Regions from separate parts of the Mesorhizobium sp. M0136 genome, predicted to be linked through region 2. Evidence: predicted binding sites of a transcription regulator. Region 2 holds the regulator's gene; each other region holds the start of a gene.

The links. Region 2 encodes PhoB, which activates phosphate uptake and scavenging genes when phosphate is short. Its sites were predicted from a motif close to TGTCATNNANCTGTCAT; they were not measured.
Region 1: the regulator PhoB is predicted to act here: its motif matches at 2,120-2,136, upstream of NKJ35_RS28275 (YdcH family protein).
Region 3: the regulator PhoB is predicted to act here: its motif matches at 1,498-1,514, upstream of NKJ35_RS23455 (RNA degradosome polyphosphate kinase).
Region 4: the regulator PhoB is predicted to act here: its motif matches at 2,451-2,467, upstream of phnF (phosphonate metabolism transcriptional regulator PhnF).

What each region holds. Positions count from the first base shown of each region.
Region 1 covers NZ_JAMYTP010000035.1:29,530-34,721, forward strand. The annotation lists gene NKJ35_RS28265 (lytic transglycosylase domain-containing protein) at 1-405, opposite strand, end outside; gene ispG (flavodoxin-dependent (E)-4-hydroxy-3-methylbut-2-enyl-diphosphate synthase) at 410-1,663, opposite strand; gene NKJ35_RS28275 (YdcH family protein) at 1,871-2,050, opposite strand; gene NKJ35_RS28280 (YdcH family protein) at 2,290-2,493, shown strand; gene NKJ35_RS28285 (IclR family transcriptional regulator) at 2,526-3,329, opposite strand; gene NKJ35_RS28290 (transporter substrate-binding protein) at 3,458-4,339, shown strand; gene NKJ35_RS28295 (amino acid ABC transporter permease) at 4,407-5,072, shown strand; gene NKJ35_RS28300 (amino acid ABC transporter permease) at 5,074-5,192, shown strand, end outside.
Region 2 covers NZ_JAMYTP010000016.1:8,782-13,973, reverse strand. The annotation lists gene NKJ35_RS19665 (ROK family protein) at 193-1,437, shown strand; gene phoB (phosphate regulon transcriptional regulator PhoB) at 1,447-2,136, opposite strand; gene phoU (phosphate signaling complex protein PhoU) at 2,153-2,860, opposite strand; gene pstB (phosphate ABC transporter ATP-binding protein PstB) at 2,893-3,696, opposite strand; gene pstA (phosphate ABC transporter permease PstA) at 3,693-4,544, opposite strand; gene pstC (phosphate ABC transporter permease subunit PstC) at 4,548-5,192, opposite strand, start outside.
Region 3 covers NZ_JAMYTP010000021.1:65,378-70,569, reverse strand. The annotation lists gene NKJ35_RS23465 (FAD-dependent monooxygenase) at 1-1,172, opposite strand, end outside; gene NKJ35_RS23460 (zinc-finger domain-containing protein) at 1,192-1,437, opposite strand; gene NKJ35_RS23455 (RNA degradosome polyphosphate kinase) at 1,587-3,788, shown strand; gene ppx (exopolyphosphatase) at 3,788-5,192, shown strand, end outside.
Region 4 covers NZ_JAMYTP010000019.1:19,623-24,814, forward strand. The annotation lists gene NKJ35_RS21880 (alpha-D-ribose 1-methylphosphonate 5-phosphate C-P-lyase PhnJ) at 1-187, opposite strand, end outside; gene NKJ35_RS21885 (carbon-phosphorus lyase complex subunit) at 184-1,296, opposite strand; gene phnH (phosphonate C-P lyase system protein PhnH) at 1,298-1,909, opposite strand; gene phnG (phosphonate C-P lyase system protein PhnG) at 1,909-2,370, opposite strand; gene phnF (phosphonate metabolism transcriptional regulator PhnF) at 2,505-3,248, shown strand; gene NKJ35_RS21905 (zinc-binding alcohol dehydrogenase family protein) at 3,267-4,283, opposite strand; gene NKJ35_RS21910 (ABC transporter permease) at 4,354-5,192, opposite strand, start outside.

The DNA.
Region 1 (5,192 bases), on a different contig from region 2:
CCAGCGCGTCACCCGGCTCTCGCCGGCATTGTATGCAGCTGCGGCGAGGCCCAGATTGCCGAAGCCGGTCTTCATTTCGGCGAGATATTTTGCCGAGGCCGGGATAGCCTGCTCGATATCGAACGAATTGGCGAGCCCGCGCATCTTGGCGGTACCCGGCATGAATTGGGCGATACCCTCCGCGCCGACGGGGCTGACCGCGTTGGGATCGAAACGACTCTCCTTCCAGATCAGCCGGGCAAAGAAATCCCGAGGCAGGCCGTTCTGGTCGGCATGCGTCTCTATAAGATCGCAAACTCGATCGATCAGCTTCTGCTTGGCGGGCCGCGGCGGATCGGCCTGGACGGCTGTCGCCCAGCCCAGCCCGGAAATGACAACCAGCGTCGCCCCAAGCAAACGCCGCATCGAACTACTCCGCCGCGGCTTTGCCGTGTTGCCCAAACCGCCGTTCGATGTAGTCGGAAACCATTTTCTCGAAATCCGCGGCGATCGACGGGCCGCGCAGGGTCGCCGCCTTCCTGCCGTCGACGAACACCGGGGCGGTTGGCGTCTCACCGGTGCCGGGCAGCGAAATGCCGATATCGGCGTGCTTGGATTCGCCCGGACCGTTGACGATGCAACCCATTACCGCGACCTTGAGGTTCTCGACGCCGGGATATTGTTCGCGCCACACCGGCATGTTCTTGCGCAGGTCGGCCTGGATGTTCTGAGCAAGCTCCTGGAACACGGTCGAGGTTGTGCGCCCGCAGCCCGGGCAGGCGGCGACGATCGGCACAAACTGCCGGAAGCCCATGGTCTGCAACAGCTCTTGCGACACCTGCACCTCGCGCGTGCGGTCGCCGTTTGGCTCCGGCGTCAGCGAGATGCGGATGGTGTCGCCAATGCCCTGCTGAAGCAGGATGCCCATGGCCGCGGACGAGGCGACGATGCCTTTCGAGCCCATGCCCGCCTCCGTCAGGCCGAGGTGCAGCGCATGGTCGGAACGGGTGGCAAGCTCGGTGTAGACGGCGATCAGATCCTGCACGCCGCTGACCTTGGCTGACAGGATGATTTTCTCGCGGGCAAGGCCGATCTCTTCAGCCATTTCGGCCGACAGGATTGCCGACCGCACGATTGCCTCGCGCGTCACTTCCTGGGCGGTCAGCGGAAAGCCCTGGGCCTGGTTGTCGTCCATCAGCCGGGTCAGCAGCTCCTGGTCGAGCGAACCCCAATTGACGCCGATGCGCACCGGTTTGTCGTATCGGATCGCCATCTCGACGATCGCAGCGAACTGCCGGTCTTTCTTGTCCTTGAAGCCGACATTGCCGGGATTGATGCGGTATTTAGCCAGTGCCTCGGCGCAGGCCGGGTGGTCGGCCAGGAGCTTGTGGCCGATATAATGGAAATCGCCGACCAGCGGCACGTCGATGCCGAGTCGTTCCAGCCGCTCGCGGATGGCCGGCACGGCGGCAGCGCTTTCGTCGCGATCGACGGTTATGCGCACGATCTCGGAGCCGGCGCGATGCAGCGCCGCCACCTGTGCGACCGTCTGATCGACATCGGCCGTGTCGGTGTTGGTCATTGACTGGACGACGACCGGCGCGCCGCCGCCGACAATCACGCCGCCGACATCGACACCGACCGACCTGCGGCGTGGGAAGGGTGAGGAATAATATCCGGTCATGCCGGCTGCCTTTAATCTTGAAGGTCCGGGCATGAGGTGGAGGAGCAAAGATGGCTTGTCAATGGCGACGGGCGCGCAGGCCTAGCAAATCGGAAATGACAAGACGGCAGCTTGCCGCAAATCCACAGGCATTTCCGGCAGCATAGCGATATGCCACCGGAAAGAGACGCGCGCCGGGCGGCGCGCGCTTCTAGTCCTGGAAGGGCTTCAGTGCGTCGTCGGTTTCGCCTTCAGTTTTTCAATCTCGTCCTTGAGCGCCAGCTTGCGCCGCTTGAGATTCACGATTTCGAGGTCGTCTACCGATGGATGGGCCATCGCATCGTCGATTTCCCGTTCGATGTCGCCGTGTTTCCGCTGCAGCTCATCAAGATGGGATGCAAGAGACATGATTGGTTCTCCCTTTCATGGTTTCCTCGATTGCAGCCGCCAAGGCACGTCCACCGCAGGCTCGCTTCTGTGACGGCATAATGACAGTGTGCCACCATCGAGCACCGATGTCGAATGCTGCGTGGTAGCATTCCACGACAATGTGAAATGTGGTATGGGCTGCGCGCCGGTGCAAGAAGGCCCCGGTCCCGCCCAATCAGGCCCAGTGTTTGGGCGCCGCAGACGTGCAGACGGTAAAAATGTCCGATCAGGAACAGGCGGATATCCGCCTCGAATATTCCCGGCTGAAGCAGGAACACGCCGATTTCGACGCGGCCATCAATGCGATGATCGCCATGAATTGCGACCCGCTGCAGATCCAGCGCATGAAGAAAAAGAAGCTTTTCCTGAAGGACAGGCTGATGGCGCTGGAAGACAAGATCATTCCAGACATTATTGCTTGAACGAACGCCGGCGCCGGCCCGCTGGAAAAGCGCTATGCCGCGATCGAAAGCCGTGCGGCGCGCTCGCGCAACAGCGCTATCAGGTCATCGGTCTTTTCGGTCGAGGTATCGATCGGAACCACCAGGCACATCGTCGCCTCGACCCTGCCCGGCGCGGAAAAGACCGGCGCGGCCAGGCATTTCGTGTAGGCATCGACAAGGCCGGAGGTGACGCAGTAGCCGGCCGACTTGGCGACGGCGATGTCGGCTATGAAATCGTCGAGCCGCAACCTGCGGCCGTCCGGCAGCACGAGATCGTCTTCCGAGACCATATCCTCGATCGCCGCCCTGTCGAACCCGGCGAGGAGCAGCCGCCCGGAAGCTGTCCAGGGAAGCGGTATTTGCAGACCCGTCGCCGAACTGATCCTGAATGGCCTCGTTCCCGGGCTTGAATGGACGATGGTGTAGCGGCCGCTTTGCAGCATGCACAGCTCCGAGGTCTCGCCGGTCTCGCGCGACAGATGGTCGACTTCCTGGCGCCCTCGCCTGAGCAGGTCGTTGCCCCGCACATAGTCCATTCCGTAGAGATAAAGCTTCTTTCCGAAATAGACCCGATTGCCGTCTCCGGCCATCTCAAGCAGGCCTGCGTCGACCAGCGAGCGCACCAGCGTATAAGTCGTCGAACGCGGCGCGTTCACTCCTTTGGCAAGGTCGCCAACGCCGATCGCGCGCTGGGTCGTGTGGAGAAACTCCAAAATCTGGAGAACCCGGTTGAGACCCTTCTCCCGAGAGCCCGAGGTCTTGTCTTCGTCCAGTCCGACGTCCGGTCGAGCGGCCAATGCATTGCCATCTTGCATTATCGATCCCTGATGTTAATCTGTCTTGTACAGAGTACAGGCGTCTCTTGTAAGAGACAATTACATCAGTTGCAACCGATGCCTGTATCGCTGGTCCAAAGGGGAACACAACACGAAAGGAGGTCGCCGTGAACGACACATCCAAAAGACGTGAATTTCTGAAACTGGGAATGGCCGGGCTTGCAACGGCCGGAGTGATGAGCGCCGCTACCGCGGTCGACGTTCAGAAAGCGGCGGCCCAGGCAGCGCCGGACAGCCTGCTGCGCACCGTCCTCGAGCGCGGCAAGGTGATCGTCGGCACCGGCAGCACCAATGCGCCCTGGCATTTCGAGAACGACGCCGGCGAACTGGTGGGCATGGACATCACCATGGGTCGCATTCTCGCCAAGGGGCTCTTCGACGACCCGACCAAAGTCGAATTCGTCATGCAGGATCCGGCTCAGCGCATTCCGAACGTGACCACCAACAAGGTCGACATCACCATCCAGTTCATGACCATGACCGCCCAGCGCTCGCAGCTGATCCACTTCTCCAGGCCCTACTACGTCGAAGGCATCGCCTTGCTGACCCTTCCGAACGCCGAAAACAAGACCTTCGACAAGCTGCTTGCCGCCGGTTCGGCGACCCGGATTTCCATCCTGCAAAACGTTGATGCCGAGGCAAATGTGCATATCGTGCTGCCGGAGTCGCAGGTGATGCAGATAGACACGCAGGCCAACGTGCTGCAGGCCCTGGAATCCAAGCGCGTCGACGCTGCCGCGGTTGATCTGTCAACGGTCCGCTGGCTCGCCTCGCGCAATCCGGACAAATACTTCGATGCCGGCAAGAGCTGGTTCTCGATGCTTTATGGCGCCGCACTGCGGCAGGGCGACCTCGACTGGCTGACCTTCGTCAACCAGACCTTCACCATCGCCATGTTCGGCCATGAAACGGCACTCTACGACGCTGCGTTCAAGGATTATTTCGGACAGGAGCCGCCGGCCCGCCATCCCGGTTTCCCGGTCATCTGATGCAAGCAGGCGGAAGGACAAACGTCCTTCCGCCCCCTCTCATCACAGCCCTCTATGACGGGGATGCATGGGTTATACCCTCAACTTCAACCTGATCTGGCGGCATTTCGACAAGCTCTGGGGCGGACTGCTGTTAAGCCTCGAACTGGCCGTCATCTCGATCGCGATCGGCATCGTCATCGGGCTCGTTCTGGCGGTCTGGTACGTATCGGCCGGACGTGCGGTGCGGACCATCATCGCGGCCTATGTCGAGTTCATCCGCAACGTGCCGCTGATCCTGCTCGTCTATCTGGTCTTCTACGGCCTGCCGACGGTGATCGACATTGCCTACAGTGCGCAAACCTCATTTATTGCCACGCTATCGCTCTACAGCGGCGCCTACCTGGTCGAGGTGTTTCGCTCGGGGCTCGAGGCGGTGCCGCGCGGACAGCTCGACGCCGGCAAGGCAATCGGCCTGACGCCATGGCAAAGGCTGCTCCACGTGCGCCTGCCGACGATGCTGCGCATAACCCTGCCGGCGCTTTCCAACACATTCATATCGCTCTTCAAGGACACGTCCGTGGCATCGGTCATCTCGGTACCCGAGCTCACCTACGGCGCCCAGTGGATCAACTTCAACACGTTCCGCATTGTCGAGGTCTATCTGGTGGTGACGGCGATGTACCTGTTGACCGGCTATGCACTGCTTTTCGCGTTGCGGCTGGTCGAGCGCCGGTTCAAGGCGGCGCGCTGAGATGCTGAGCCAGATCATCTACGCCTTGCCGTTCCTCGCCCAGGGCTTTGCGGTAACCTTGTGGGTGTCGCTGCTGGTCGTGGTGTTATCGCTCATCGCCGGCGTGCTGATGGGCGTCGG
Region 2 (5,192 bases):
CGATCTCCGGCTGCTGTCAACATCGATTGTGATGGATTTTGATGACTCTGCGAGTTTTTTCGAGCGTCGGAATAAACGATGACAGCGCCACCAGCATCTGACACTATTTGCCGCATCTGACACTATTTGTCGGACATTACCGACGGCTTCCGGTTCATGAGCGGCCGCGGCAACCGGGAGGAAAGCAAAACGATGTCGGTCGGAATCCGCCATGACGATTTGCGCCGGCGCAACCGGGCGATGGTGATCTCGGCGGTGCGCCGGGCCGGCCAGCCATCGCGTACGGAGATAGCAGCCACCACCGGCCTCAGTCATTCAACCATATCGGCGATCTCCTCCGACCTGATACGGGAAGGCATCCTCGCCGAGAGCAAGGCAAGTGAGGCCGTTTCGTTGAAACGCGGTCGTCCGCAGGTCGGCCTCGCCCTCAACCCGGAAGCGGCGGCGGTGCTGACCGTGGTGTTGTCGCTGAATTTCCTGTCGGCCGCCATTATCGACTATGCGGGACAGGTGGTCGCCGAGGAACAGCGCCGGCTGGACACGCTGACCATGCCGCGCGACGAGCTGACCCGCGAATGCATGGCCATTGTCCGGCGCCGGCTTGAGGACCCAGACCTTGACGTCCGCAGTGTCGCCCGCATCGCCCTGGCGATTCAGGGCATTACCGACTCCCCTGCGCGCGCCATGCTGTGGTCGCCGATCACGCCGCAGACCGACATCGCCTTTGCCGACATGCTGGAGGACGAATTCGGCATCCCGGCCACGGTGGAGAACGACTGCAATATGATGGCGGTAGCTTTGCGCTGGCGCAATCCGGATCGCTATCACGACGACTTCATCGCCATCCTGCTTTCGCACGGCATCGGTATGGGGCTTGTGCTGAAGGGCGAACTGTTCACCGGGACGCATTCCTCGGGCGGCGAATTTGGCCACATGATCCATCGTCCGGGCGGCGCGCTCTGCCGCTGCGGGAGGCGCGGCTGCATCGAAGCCTATGCCGGCAACTATGCCATCTGGCGCAACGCCAGGCAGATGAGCGAAGACAGCGAACCTATCGCCGACGTCAGCGACGCCGACATGCGCGCTCTGGCGGCCCGGGCGCGCGAGAAGGATGGGCCGGAACGCGAGGCCTACCGCAAGGCCGGCGAAGCGCTGGGTTTCGGTCTCGGCTCGCTGTTCGCGCTGATCGATCCGGCACCGGTCGCGATGGTCGGCGCCAGTGCCGCTGCCTTCGATCTGATCGAACCGGCCTTGCGCAAGGCCATCGCCCAGACCGCCGGTGGCCAGCATTCGGGCTCGATCTCCTTCGACACCGAGCCAAACGAATTGCCGCTGATCCGCGAAGGCTGCGCGATGCGGGCGTTAAACTTCGTCGACCAGGAGATTTTCGCGCCGGGCGCGCAAATGAGGCCCGGCGTCAGAAAGAACGTCGCCTGACCAGGCGGGTCAATCTTCCCTGATCGCATAGCCGGCACCGCGGATGGTGCGGATGACATCCGGCATGCGGCCGTTATTGACGGCTTTGCGCAGCCGCCCGACATGCACGTCGACGGTGCGTTCGTCGATGTAGATCGTCTCGCCCCAGACATTATCGAGCAACTGGCTACGCGAGAAGACGCGGCCCGGATGCCGCATCATGAACTCGAGCAACCGGAATTCGGTCGGCCCGAGCCTGATTTCGCTCTTCTTGCGATAGACCCTGTGCGATTCGCGATCGAGCACGATGTCGCCGACCTTTAGCACGCTGGACAGCACTTCCGGCTTGGCGCGCCGCAGCAGCGCCTTGACCCTGGCCATGAATTCCGGCGTCGAAAACGGTTTGACCAGATAGTCGTCGGCGCCGGTCGAAAGACCGCGCACCCGGTCGCTCTCCTCGCCGCGCGCGGTCAGCATGATGATCGGCAGCCGCTCGGTTTCGGGGCGCACGCGCAACCGGCGGCAGAGCTCGATGCCGGAAACCGCCGGTATCATCCAGTCGAGCACCAGAAGGTCGGGCACATTCTCCTGCAAACGGATCTCGGCTTCGTCGCCGCGTGTCACCACCTCGACCTGGTAGCCTTCGGATTCGAGATTGTAGCGGAGCAGCACGCCCAACGGCTCCTCGTCCTCCACCACCATTATGCGTGGTGCGATCATCGGCTGGGCACCCCCATCATGTCACCGGCGCGGACATTGTCGTTTCGTCCTGCTTCGGACGGTTGACCGGCAATTGCTCGCCGGTCAGCACATAATACGCATTTTCGGCGATGTTGGTGACATGGTCGCCGATCCGCTCCAGATTCTTGGCGCAGAACAGCAGATGCGTGCAAGCGGTGATGTTGCGCGGATCTTCCATCATGTAGGTCAACAGCTCGCGGAACACCGACGTGTATTTGACGTCGATACGCTCGTCGGCGGCACGCAGCTTGGCCAACGCGGCCGCATCGCCTGCAGCATATTCCTCGATGACGCCCTGCACCTGGATGAGCACCAGCTGCGCCATCGCATCGATGGAATGCGAAAGGTCGCGCGGCGTGACGCTGAGGCCGACCGCGCTCACACGCTTGGCGATGTTCTTGGCAAGGTCGCCGATGCGTTCGAGGTCGCCGGCCATGCGGATCGCTCCGACGACATGGCGCAGATCGTGAGCCATTGGCTGGCGCTTGGCGATCAGGGTGATGGCGCGGTCGTCCAGTTCGCGTTGACGCGCGTCCATGATGGCGTCGTCGGAGACGACGCGTTGCGCCAGCACGTTGTCGGAATTCAACAGGGCCTTGGTCGCCCCGCCGACCATCGAACCGGCGAGGTCGGCCATGTCGCGGATCAGCTTGCTGATCTGCTCGAGATCCTCGTCGAAAGAAGCGACTGTGTGTTCGCCCATGGTCCTGTCCTCATATGCATGATCGGAACGGCTCAGCCGAAGCGGCCAGTGATGTAGTCCTGCGTGCGCTTCTCGCGGGGCGACGTGAAGATCTTCTCGGTCCGGTCGAACTCGACCAGTTCACCCAGATACATGAAGGCGGTCTGGCGCGACACGCGCGCTGCTTGCTGCATGTTGTGGGTGACGATGACGATCGTGTAGTCGGCTTGCAACTCGTCGATCAGTTCCTCGATCTTGGCCGTCGACAGCGGGTCGAGGGCCGAAGCCGGTTCGTCGAGCAGAATGACTTCCGGCTTCACTGCAACGGTGCGGGCAATGCAGAGCCGCTGCTGTTGGCCGCCGGACAGGCTCAAGCCGCTGGCGTTTAGCTTGTCCTTGACCTCGCTCCACAGCGCGGCCCGCTTCAACGCTTGCTCGACGCGGCCGTCCATCTCGGACTTGCCGAGATTCTCGTAGAGCCTGACGCCGAAGGCTATGTTCTCGTAGATCGACATCGGGAACGGCGTCGGCTTCTGGAACACCATGCCGATCTTTGTCCTGAGGAGGTTGAGATCCTGCGACCGGTCGAGAATGTTCTTGCCGTCAAGCAGCACCTGGCCCTCGGCGGTCTGTTTCGGGTAGAGCTCGTAGATGCGGTTGAAGACGCGCAGCAGCGTCGATTTCCCGCAACCCGAAGGGCCGATGAAGGCCGTGACGCTGCGCTCGGGCAGCGACAGGCTGATGTCCTTCAGCGCCTTGCTCTGGCCGTAGTAGAAGTTGAGGTTCTTGACCTCGATCTTCGTCTTCTCGGTGACCGTTTCGGTCATCGTCATGTCTGGGGACAACATCTGTGTCATCTGTCCTCTCTGCGTCCGGTAAGGCTGCGGGCGAGGATGCTCAAGCCCAGAACCGTCAGGGTGATTATGAGTGCGCCGGTCCACGCCAGTTGCTGCCATTCCTCGTAAGGGCTGAGAGCGAACTGGAAGATGGTCACCGGCAGGCTGGCCATCGGCGCGTTGATATTGCTGCTCCAGAACTGGTTGTTGAGCGCGGTGAAGAGCAGCGGCGCCGTCTCGCCGGAAATGCGTGCTATCGCCAGCAATATGCCGGTGACGATCCCGGACAATGCGGCGCGGTAGGCGACCGAACGGATCACCACCCAGCGTGGCGCGCCGATCGCGGCACCGGCTTCACGCAACGCGTTCGGCACCAGGTTGAGCATGTCTTCAGTGGTGCGCACGACCACCGGAATGACCAGGATGGCAAGCGCCACGGCGCCGGCAATGGCCGAGAAATGTCCCATTGGCCGCACCATCAATTCATAGACGAACAAGCCGATGATGATCGACGGCGCCGACAACAGGATGTCGTTGATGAAGCGGACGACGGTGGTGATGCGCGAAAAGCGTCCATACTCGGCCATGTAGGTTCCCGCCAGCACGCCGATCGGCGTGCCGACGACAATGGCGATGATCGTCATCAGCAGGCTGCCCGCGATGGCATTGAGCAGGCCGCCGGCTTCGCCCGGTGGTGGCGTCATCTCGGTGAAGACCGCGAACGAAAGCCCGGCTGTGCCCTTATAGATCAACGCACCGAGGATGAGCGCCAGCCAGGCAAGTCCGATGCCGGCGGCGACGACGCAAAGCGCCATCATCACCGAATTCCTGGCTTTGCGGCGGCTGTGGAGCGATGAGGATGTCGACATCGGTCAGGCTCCCGTACGGGCGTCGATCCGCATCAGCATATAGCGGGCGGCGGCAAGGATCAGGAAGGTGATGACGAACAGGATCAGGCCGAGCGCGACCAGCGAGGAGGTGTAGAGGTCGCCGTCGGCCTCGGTAAATTCATTGGCGATGGTCGCCGAGATCGTCGTGCCCGGTGCGAACAGGGAGGCACTGATGCGATGCGCGTTGCCGATGACGAAAGTCACCGCCATGGTTTCGCCGAGTGCCCGGCCGAGGCCAAGCATGACGCCGCCCATGATGCCGATGCGGGTATAGGGAATGACCACGCGCCGGGTCACTTCCCAGGTGGTGCAACCGATGCCGTAGGCCGATTCCTTCAGCACCGCCGGCACCGTATCGAAAACGTCCTTGGTGATCGAGGTGATGAAGGGCAACACCATGATGGCGAGGATCAGCGCCGAGGTCAGAAGGCCGATGCCGTAAGGAGGGCCGGCGAAAAGGCTGGATAGTCCCGGCACGCCGTGGAAGATGCTGATGATGAAGGGCTGTATCGTCGTCTGCAGGAACGGCGCGAACACGAACAGGCCCCAGATACCATAGATGATCGAGGGAATGCCGGCCAACAGCTCGACCGCTATGCCGATCGGGCGCCTGAGCGGGCGCGGGCA
Region 3 (5,192 bases), on a different contig from region 2:
TCGGGTGAGCGCATCGCCAGGAACAGGTTGCGGGCCATCGCCACCGGCCCGGCCGCATGCCAGGCGAGGCGGTTGAGGGCGCCGCGGCGGGCGACCTGGGCTACGCGCGGCCGCCGCGCCTGTTCCCAGGCGACAAGCGCGCTGCTGAGGTCGGCAGGCGAGGTGGCAACGAAACCGGCAAGGGTTACCGCGTCCTCGATCGCCATCGCCGCTCCCTGTGCGGCAAACGGCGTCATCGCATGCGCCGCGTCGCCGATCAGCGCTATGCCCTGCGGCGTCGTCCACCGCCGCTGCTCGACGGTATGGATCGGCCATGCCGTCCATGGCGCGGCCTCGCTCGCCAGACGGACCAGCGCCGGCGCGGTACCGCGCATGGCGCTGGCGAGGATGGCGGGGTCGGCATGCCCCGACCAGCTCTCGGCGATGCGCTCGCCCTTGGTGAAGGCCGCGAGGTTGAAGACCGCGCCACGGCCGACCGGATAGGCGACCATATGGAAGCCTGGATAGAGGAATGCGGTAACGCAATCGGGCGCACCGATCACCCTGAAGGCTTGTCCGGCGAGGCTGTCCGCGGCCACCGTTGCGCGCCAGGCCAGCTCGCCCGAGAAGCTGCTTCTCCGGAAATCGGCCCCCTCGCGGGCGAGCGTTTCTCGCACCGACGACCAGATGCCATCGGCTCCGACCAGCAACGATGCTTCGGTTTCGATGGTCGTGCCGGCAATCTCGACTGTTGCGGTGATGCCATTCGGTCCGGTTGCGACGCCGCCGACGCGGGCACCAGTGACAAGCTCGACCTCGGACCGCTCGGCTATCCCCGCCATCAGCGCTGACTGCAAATCGGCGCGGTGGGCGACGAGATAGGGTGCTCCCCAGCGCGTTTCAGCCACCTGGCCAAGCGGTACGCGCGCCAGCTCGCGAAGCGTGACGGCATCCTTGAGCACGACCGCCTCCGGCCGCACCGCCGTCGGCAGCAGCCGATCGAGTATGCCGAATTGTCGAAGGATGCGTGTCGCGTTGGGTGAAAGCTGGATGCCGGCGCCGGCAGCCTCGAGGTGCTGCGCCTGTTCGAACAGTTTTACCCGATAGCCGCGCTCGGCAAAGGCCAGTGCCACGGTCAGCCCGGCGACGCCCGCCCCGGCGATGACCACCTGCCGGGACTGCGTTTCTCGCATCAGGCTTGTCGCGGAAGAATCAGGCGGCCTGGTCGATATAGAGGCAGCCCGGCGGCTGCGTTTCCAATGCCTTCAGCTTGGGCGAATAGCGATAGAGCGTCGAGCAATAGGGGCAGACTTTTTCATTGTCGTCGCCCATATCGAGAAATACATGCGGATGGTCGAAAGGCGGATTGGCGCCGGTGCACATGAATTCCTTGACGCCGATGTCGATTGCCGGATAGCCCGCATCGTTCTGGAAATGGGGAATGGAACCGCCTGCCATCGTCGTCTCCTGATCTTGTCGATTGCATCTGGATCATAACCCATCTCTTTGCAAGATCGATGAAATGAAACTGTCGCAAAAGCCTGTCAGAGGATAAGTTAAGCCGGTTAAGGCTGTGGTCGTCGAACGGTGTGGGAAGAGCGGAAACCATGAACGAACTGAAGCCGGTGCAGAGCGAATTCATCACCGTCGAGGCCGCGAGCCGCGAAGGCGGCAATCCCGACCGCTTCGTCAATCGCGAGTTTTCCTGGCTGCAATTCAACCGGCGCGTGCTCGAGGAATCGCTGAACGCCAATCATCCGCTGCTCGAGCGCGTGCGCTTCCTGTCGATATCGGCAGCCAACCTCGACGAGTTCTTCATGGTCCGCGTCGCCGGTCTTGCCGGCCAGGTGCGCGAAGGCATCGTGCTGAAGAGCCCGGATGGTCGCACACCCGAGCAGCAGCTCGAACAATTGCTGCGCGAGGTCGAGCGCCTGCAGGAGGACCAGCAGAACAGCCTTTCGGCGCTGATGCTGCTGCTCGACAAACAAGGCATCGAAAGCATCACTCGCGATGCGCTGACCAAGGACGAGAAGACCTGGCTCGAGGACCATTTCCAGGAGCAGGTATTTCCGGTCCTGACCCCGCTGTCGATCGACCCGGCGCATCCATTTCCGTTCATTCCCAATCTCGGTTTCTCGATGGCGCTGCAATTGCGCCATCGCAAGAACGGCGAGGAAATGAGCGCGCTTCTGCGCCTGCCGGTGGCGCTGAGGCGCTTCATCCGTTTGCCGGATCGCAAGCATCATGTCCGCTTCATTCCACTCGAAGAGGCGGTCAGTCTCTATATCGGCAAGCTGTTTCCCGGCTATGAGGTCAAGGGCTCCGGCACGTTCCGCATCATCCGCGACAGCGATATCGAGGTCGAGGAAGAATCAGAGGATCTGGTGCGGCTGTTCGAGACGGCGCTGAAGCGGCGACGCCGCGGCTCGGTCATCCGCATCGAGTTCGACAGGTCGATGCCGGCCGAATTGCGCGATTTCGTCGCCGGCGAGCTCGGCGTCTCGGCCAGCCGGATCAGCGTGCTCACCGGTCCGCTGGCGCTCAGCCAGATCTCGGAGATCGTCGCCGTCGCCCGCGACGATCTGAAATTCACCCCCTACAATCCCCGCTTTCCCGAGCGCATCCGCGAGCATGGCGGCGATTGCTTTGCCGCGATCCGCGAGAAGGACATCATCGTCCACCACCCTTACGAATCCTTCGACGTGGTGGTGCAGTTTCTGCGCCAGGCAATGGCCGACCCGGAAGTGGTGGCGATCAAGCAGACGCTCTACCGCACCTCCAACGACAGCCCGATCGTACGGGCGTTGGTCGATGCGGCGGAAGCCGGCAAGTCGGTGACGGCGCTGGTCGAGCTCAAGGCGCGCTTCGACGAGGAGGCCAACATCCGCTGGGCGCGCGACCTCGAGCGCGCCGGCGTCCAGGTCGTCTTCGGCTTTCTCGAACTGAAGACCCACGCAAAGATGTCGCTGGTCGTGCGGCGCGAGGACGGCAGGCTGCGCAATTACGTGCATCTCGGCACCGGCAACTACCACCCGGTCACCGCCCGCATCTACACCGATCTGTCCTTCTTCACCACCGACCCGACAATCGCGCGCGATGTCGCCCAGTTGTTCAACTTTATCACCGGCTATGCCGAGCCGGCCGAGCAGATGCGGCTGGCCATCTCGCCGTTCACGCTGCGCGACCGCATCCTCCAGCACATTTCGGATGAGATCAGTCACGCGCTGGAGGGCAGACCGGCCCGCATCTGGATGAAGATGAACGCCTTGGTCGACCCGATCGTCATCGACGCGCTCTACGATGCCAGCCGCGCCGGCGTCGAGATCGATCTCGTCGTGCGCGGCATCTGCTGCCTGAGACCGCAGGTGCCCGGCCTATCGGAGAACATCAGGGTGAAGTCGATCGTCGGCCGCTTCCTCGAGCACAGCCGCATCTATTGCTTCGGCAACGGCCACGGCCTGCCCTCGGACGGGGCGATCGTCTATATCTCCTCGGCCGATTTGATGCCGCGCAATCTCGACCGCCGCGTCGAGACCATGGTGCCGATCACCAATCCAACTGTGCATGAGCAGGTGCTCGGCCAGATCATGCTCGGCAACATCATGGACAACCAGCAAAGTTTCGACGTATTGGCTGATGGAACCTCCCGGCGCGTCGTGCTGGAAGAGGGCGAGGAACCGTTCAACGCGCAGGAATATTTCATGACCAATCCGAGCCTGTCCGGACGGGGCGATGCGTTGAAGTCGCATGCGCCCAAGCGCATCGCGCAGTTCAAACGCCGCAAGAAACAGAACGCAGCGACGGGCTGATGATTTCAGCGTCCCAGGGCCGGCTCCAGGACCGCCGACCGCTGTCCATCATCGATATCGGGTCGAACTCGATCCGTCTTGTGATCTATGAGGGGCTGGCGCGCTCGCCGACCTTGCTGTTCAACGAAAAGATGCTGGCCGGCCTCGGCCGCGGCATCGTTTCGACCGGAAAGCTCGATCCCGAGGCGGTGACGCGTTCGATGGAAGAGTTCCGCCGCTTCCGCGCGCTCTCCGACCAGGCCGGCGCCGAGCGCATGTATGTGCTGGCGACCGCCGCCGCTCGCGAGGCGGTCAACGGCCCCGACTTCATCCACCGCGCCGGGGATGTGCTCAGGACCGAGATCCAGGTGCTCAGCGGCCGCGAGGAAGCCCATTATTCGGCACTCGGCGTCATCTCCGGTTTCCACCCGGCCAACGGTATCGCCGGCGACCTTGGCGGCGGCAGCCTCGAACTGATCGATATCGACGGTGAGACGATCGGTGACGGCATCACGCTGCCGTTGGGCGGCTTGCGCCTGCAGGACATGGCGAAGAACTCGCTGGCCCAGGCGGCAAGGATCACGCGCGAGCAACTGGCGCGGGCGAAATTGCTGAAGGGCGGGCAGGGCAGGGCCTTCTACACGGTCGGCGGCACCTGGCGAAACCTCGCCCGGCTGCACATGGAAATGACCAACTACCCGCTCGGCGTCATGCACCACTACGAGATCGGCATCGAAAGCGCCGCGAACTTCCTCCGGCAGGTCGCCAAAGCCGAGATCGACAAGATCAAAGGCATCGAGGGCATCTCCAAGAACCGCCGCTCGCTGCTGCCCTATGGCGCCATCGTGCTGCAGGAGATCATGGCGGCGATGCAGCCGTCGAAGATCATCGTGTCGGCGCTGGGCGTGCGCGAGGGCTTTCTCTATTCGCTGCTCGACAAGGCCGAGCAGAAGGCCGATCCGCTGATCTCGGCGGCGGAAGAGCTTGCCCGCCTGCGCTCGCGCTCGGTCGACCACGCGCATGAGCTTGTCGAATGGACCGGCAAGGCATTCGCCGCCTTCGGCATCGACGAAACCAGGGATGAGGCGCGCTACCGCCACGCCGCCTGCCTGCTCGCCGATATCGGCTGGCGTGCCCATCCCGAATATCGCGGCAAGCAATCGCTCAACATCATCGCTCACGCCTCGTTTATTGGCGTCGACCATCCCGGCCGCGCTTTCCTGGCGCTTGTCAGCCTGTTTCGCCACGAGGGCGTGTTCAATGAAGCCGCTCCGGAAATCCGCGGGCTGGCGACACCGCGCTATCTCGAGCGCGCCCGCGTGCTGGCCGCGCTGCTGCGCGTCGTCTATTTGCTGAGCGCGGCAATGCCCGGCGTCATGCCACGACTGAAATGGGAAAACCGCGGCAATGGCGTACTGGCGCTGG
Region 4 (5,192 bases), on a different contig from region 2:
TCGAAGCGGTGACCTGCACACCGCCGGTGCCCCAGCCATAGGGCATCGGCATTTCGCGCGAGGCGAACGGCACCTGATAGCCAGGGATGGCGATGCCCTTGAGGATCGCCCGGCGGATCATCCGCTTGGTCTGCTCGTCGAGATAGGCGAAGTTGTAGGTGGCGATGTCGGTTGGTTGTGCGGTCATTCCGCGGCCTCTCTCTTCTCTTCGGCCTTGCCGGCGTTCTCGCGGGCGTCGTGCTCGGCGCGCATGCGGCGCACGAGGTCGAGCTCGGCCTGGAAATCGACATAATGCGGCAGCTTCAGATGCTCGACGAAGCCGGTCGCCTGGACATTGTCGGAATGCGAGATGACGAACTCCTCGTCCTGGGCGGCGGCGACGACATCCTCACCCAACTCCGCCGCCCGCAGCGCGCGGTCGCATAGCGCCATGGCCATCGCCTTGCGCTCGCTCTGGCCGAAGACGAGGCCGTAGCCGCGGGTGAATTGCGGCGGCGCCTTGGCCGAGCCCTTGAACTGGTTGACCATCTGGCACTCGGTGACGCGGATACTGCCGAGCGGCACTGCGAAAGGCAGTTCCGGCACGTCGAGCTCCAGCTCGACCTCACCGATACGGACCTCGCCGACGAAGGGATGGTTGCGCGCATAGCCGCGCTGGGTGGAATAGCCGAGCGCCAATAAAAACCCCTCATCGCCGCGCGACAACGCCTGCAGGCGGATGTCGCGCGCCATCGGGAATTCGAGCGGCTCGCGGGTGATGTCGCCGGGGACATGGTCTTCAGGCATGTCGCCGTCGGATTCGATCAGGCCCTCGCGGGCGAGGATGGCCGACACGCGCGGCATGGCTTCCGGCTCGCCGGCACGCTGCTCCGGCTCGGCGACTTCGCCGCCTGCGGCAAGCTCGGGATCGAGCAGCCGGTGGGTGTAGTCGAAAGTCGGGCCGAGCAACTGGCCGCCGGGCAGGTCCTTGTAGGTCGCCGACACCCGCCGCTCGACCAGCATCGTGCCGGTGTCGACCGCCTTGGTGTAGCCGAAGCGCGGCAGCGTGGTGCGATAGGCGCGAACGAGGAAGATCGCCTCGATCATGTCGCCGCGCGCCTGGACGATGGCAAGTGCCGCCAATTCCCTGTCGTAGAGCGAACCTTCACTCATCACCCGGTCGACGCCGAGCGCCAGCTGCTCGACGATCTGGTTGAGGCGAAGTGCGGGCACGGAACGATCGCCGCGCCGGCGGTCGGCAAGCAGTTTGTGGGCGTTGCGAATGGCCGCTTCGCCACCCTTTACCGCGACATACATCCTATGCCTCCATCGTCTTGATGCGCGTCGTGCGCGGCAGGCAGGCAATTGCTTCGGATGTGGCGAGGATGATGTCGACGCCACGCGGAAAGCGCTGGTTGTTCTGCTTCCATTGCTCGACGAAATGGCGCGGCATCTGCGCCGGCGCGATCGTCGCCGTCTTCTCGATGCCCGGGCCTTCGAGCAGCAGCGGAGCGCCGGAGACAAGATCGCTGACCTCGAGGATCAGCGTCGTGGAGCGATCGGGATAATCCTGGGTGCCTTGCGAAAACCCGTCGAGCGCCATCATCTCGGCCGGCGTGGCGATCAGCGCGAAATGCGCGTCGGCCGGGGTGTTGGCCAGCGGCGCGCCGGTATGGAAGCCAAGCCAGGATTTCACCGTCGCCGAAGCCTGCAAGGCGGGGTCGAGCCAGAGCGGCGTGTCGTTATCGCACAGCGCCAGCGCAATGGCGCCCGCGGTGGCTGACAGCGGCGTCGGTGGACGGGTAAAGACCGGCAGGGGCTGCAGTGTGCCCGGCCGCGCCATCGCGTCCATCACTGCGCGGAAGACCGTCTGGGCGTCGAACACCGGATCGGCAAAGCCGCCTTCGATCGCTTGGGTTACGATGTCCATCAGTCTTCTCCGCGTACCATGGTGAAGAAATCGACCTTGGTCGCCGCCGTCTCAGCGCGGCGCTGGTCACGGGCCTCGGCCAGTGCCGCCCGCAAGGGCGCGACGAGCCTGGTCTCGACCTCGTTGCGGTGAGCCAGGTCCTGCCACAGCGCATCGGCGATTGCCGCCAGCCTTGCCTTCTGCTTGTCGCGGCCGAGCGCATAGCAGTGGCCGACCTGTCCGGAGGCGAGCCGGACGGTGGCGCGGGTGACCGTCGCCTCGCCAACGTTGAACGGCGCGCCGCCGCCACCGATGCGGCCACGCACTGTGACCAGGCCGGTTTCGGGGCCGCGCAGGAGTTCCGCCTCAAAAGGCAGGCCGGCTTCGTTCCACAGACGGACGATATCGTCGCCGGCCGATTGCGCCAGCGTTGCCATAACGGCCTTGCGCTCAGCCTGATCGCGCGCTTCCTGTCCTCGCATGGTTAACACTCCCTTGCATCGAAATTTGTCTATTGATATAGACAATTATACAAATTACACCTATTATCTAATGCGTGTCTATGACGGGTGCATGACAAGGGCGAGAAGAGAGGGGCGCAAAGGTTGGGCAGAAAATGATCGGACAAGCCAACAGCATCGAGCGGCGCAGCGGTGTCGCGCTGTGGCGGCAGATCGCCGATCAGATCCTGCATTCGATTGCCGTCGGCGATTTTCCCGAAAATGCGGCGTTGCCGCCGGAGGTGGCACTTGCCGAGCGCTATGGCGTCAACCGCCACACCGTCCGCAGCGCCATTGCAGCGCTGGTGCAGGAGGGTGTGCTCAGGGCAGAGCAGGGGCGGGGCACCTTTGTGCTGTCGCGCAGGCGGCTGTCATATCCGATCGGCGCCCGCACCCGCTTTTCGGAGGGATTGCAAGGACAGGCGTCCGAGCGGCATATCACCTTGCTTGCGTCATCGGTCGAGCCTGCCAACCGTCGTGTCGCAGAGAGCTTAGGCCTTGCAAAGGGGGCCGACGTGATACGCCTGGAAACGCGCGGCGAAGCCGATGGAATGCCAGTGTCCCGCGCTGCCGGCTGGTTCGATGCCAGGCGCTTTGCCGGCATCGATGCTGCCATGGCGGAAACCGGTTCGATCACCGCATCGCTGGCACGCTTCGGCATTGACGACTATCTGCGGCAATCGACGGTGCTGTCGGCGCGCCATGCGGATGCGGCCGACCTTGCAGACCTCGACCTGCAGCCCGGCGCCATCGTGCTGGTGACGGTCGCCGTCAACGTCACGCCCGACGGTCAGCCGATCCAGTTTTCGGAGTCGCGCTTCCCGGCCGAGCGGATCGAGCTCAAACTATCGGCGCTCTGAGATGCGCCAGCCTTGGCATCATCCGACCTGAATGACAGCCTTGATCAGGCCGGACTTCTCATGCGCCCAGCGGGCAAGATCGTGCGGCGTTTTGCCAAGCGTCGTGCGGTGCGTGACGAGCTTTGCCAACGGCACCGCGCCGTTGCGGATCGAGGCGGCGACATGGTCGAAATCGGCACGCAGCGCGTTGCGGCTGCCGATCAGCATCATCTCGCGCTTGTGGAATTCGGGATCGGAAAAGGCGATGTCGTCCTTGACGACGCTGACCAGGACCAGCGCCCCGCCATGCGCGACATGGGCGAAGGCCGACTGCACCGACTGGGTGTTACCGGTGGCATCGAAGACTATGTCAAAACCGTCGCCGTCGGTTGCTTGCCGCACCAGGTCCGCAGCAGCGCCCTGCGAGCCGTCGAGGGTCGCGAAGCCGAGTTCGCTTTGGGCGAAACCCAGCCTCTCCGCACTCATGTCGAGCAGCGTCACGTCGAGCCCGGCGATGCGGGCGAACAGCGCCGTGCCGAGCCCGATCGGGCCGGCGCCGATGACCAGCGTGCGCGCACCTGGATCAGCCAGCGAGCGCCGCACGGCATGGGCGCCGATCGCCAGGAATTCGACGGCAGCAGCATCGGCCAGCGACAGGCCGTTTGCCGGGTAAAGATTTTGCGCCGGCACCAGGATTTGCTCGCACATGGCGCCGTCGCGGTGGACGCCGAGCACCTCGATCCTGACGCAGCAATTCGGCTTGCCTTGCCGGCAGGCGATGCATTTGCCGCAGGCGAGATAGGGATTGACGACCACCGGTTCGCCGATTGCCAGATCGACGCCCTCCCCAACCTCGATCACGGTGCCGGAAACTTCGTGGCCCATGATGCGGGGATAGGCGAGGAACGGGTGCTTGCCTTCGAAGATGTGATAGTCGGTGCCGCAGATGCCGACATGGCTGACGGCGACCAGCGCCCAGCCGGCGGGCGGCGCGCCAGGCGCCGGACGATCTTCGAGGACAAGTTCGCCGGGCGAGCGGCAGACGACGGCTTTCATGCTTCAATCCAGTCGGTTCATTGCACCGCCGGCTCTGCTGTCGCGAGGCCGGCGGTTGTGGGGAGGCGGTCTATTTGCCGCGGCGGCGCAGCCCGTCGAAATAGACGATGACGATGATCAGCACACCGGTGATGATGCGCTGCCAGAAGGCGTTGACGTTGAGCAGATTGGCGCCGTTGTTGATGGTGGCAAGGATGAAGGCGCCGAGCAGCGGCCCGTGCACTGAGCCGACAGCGCCGAACAGCGAGGTGCCGCCGATCACCGAGGAGGCGATCGCCTGCAATTCCCAGCCCTCGGCCTGTGTCGGATTGCCGATGCCGATGCGCGAGGCAAGCAGCACGCCAACGAAGGCCGCGCACAGCCCCGACAGCGTGTAGGCCATGTAGATGGTGCGCTGGACGTTGACGCCTGACAGGCGCGACGCCTCGGCGTTGGAGCCGACCGAGAACAGATAGCGGCCCCAGCGGCTGTGGTGCAGGAAAATGTAGGCCGGGATGCCGACCAGGATCACCATCCAGAACAGATTGGGGACGCCGACGAAGGAACTGCGCGAGAACGTCTGGAAGGCGTCGTTGTTGATCGAGATCGAGTTGCCGTTGGTCATCAACAGACCGATGCCGCGCAGCGAGGTCAGCGTCGCCAGAGTGATGATGAAGGGTGGCAGGCCCATCTTGACGATGCCGAAGCCGTGGAACATGCCGATGGCGACGCCGACCAGCAAGGTAATCAGGATGGCCAGGAAAACCGGTGTTCCGGCGTTGATCAGCATCGCGACGATCACGGTAGCGAAGCCGACCACGGCGCCGACGGAAAGGTCGATGCCGCCGGTGATGATGACGAAGGTCTGGCCGACCGCCAGGATGGCGATCATCGACCCTTGCCGCAACAGGTTCGAGATGTTGTTGGCCG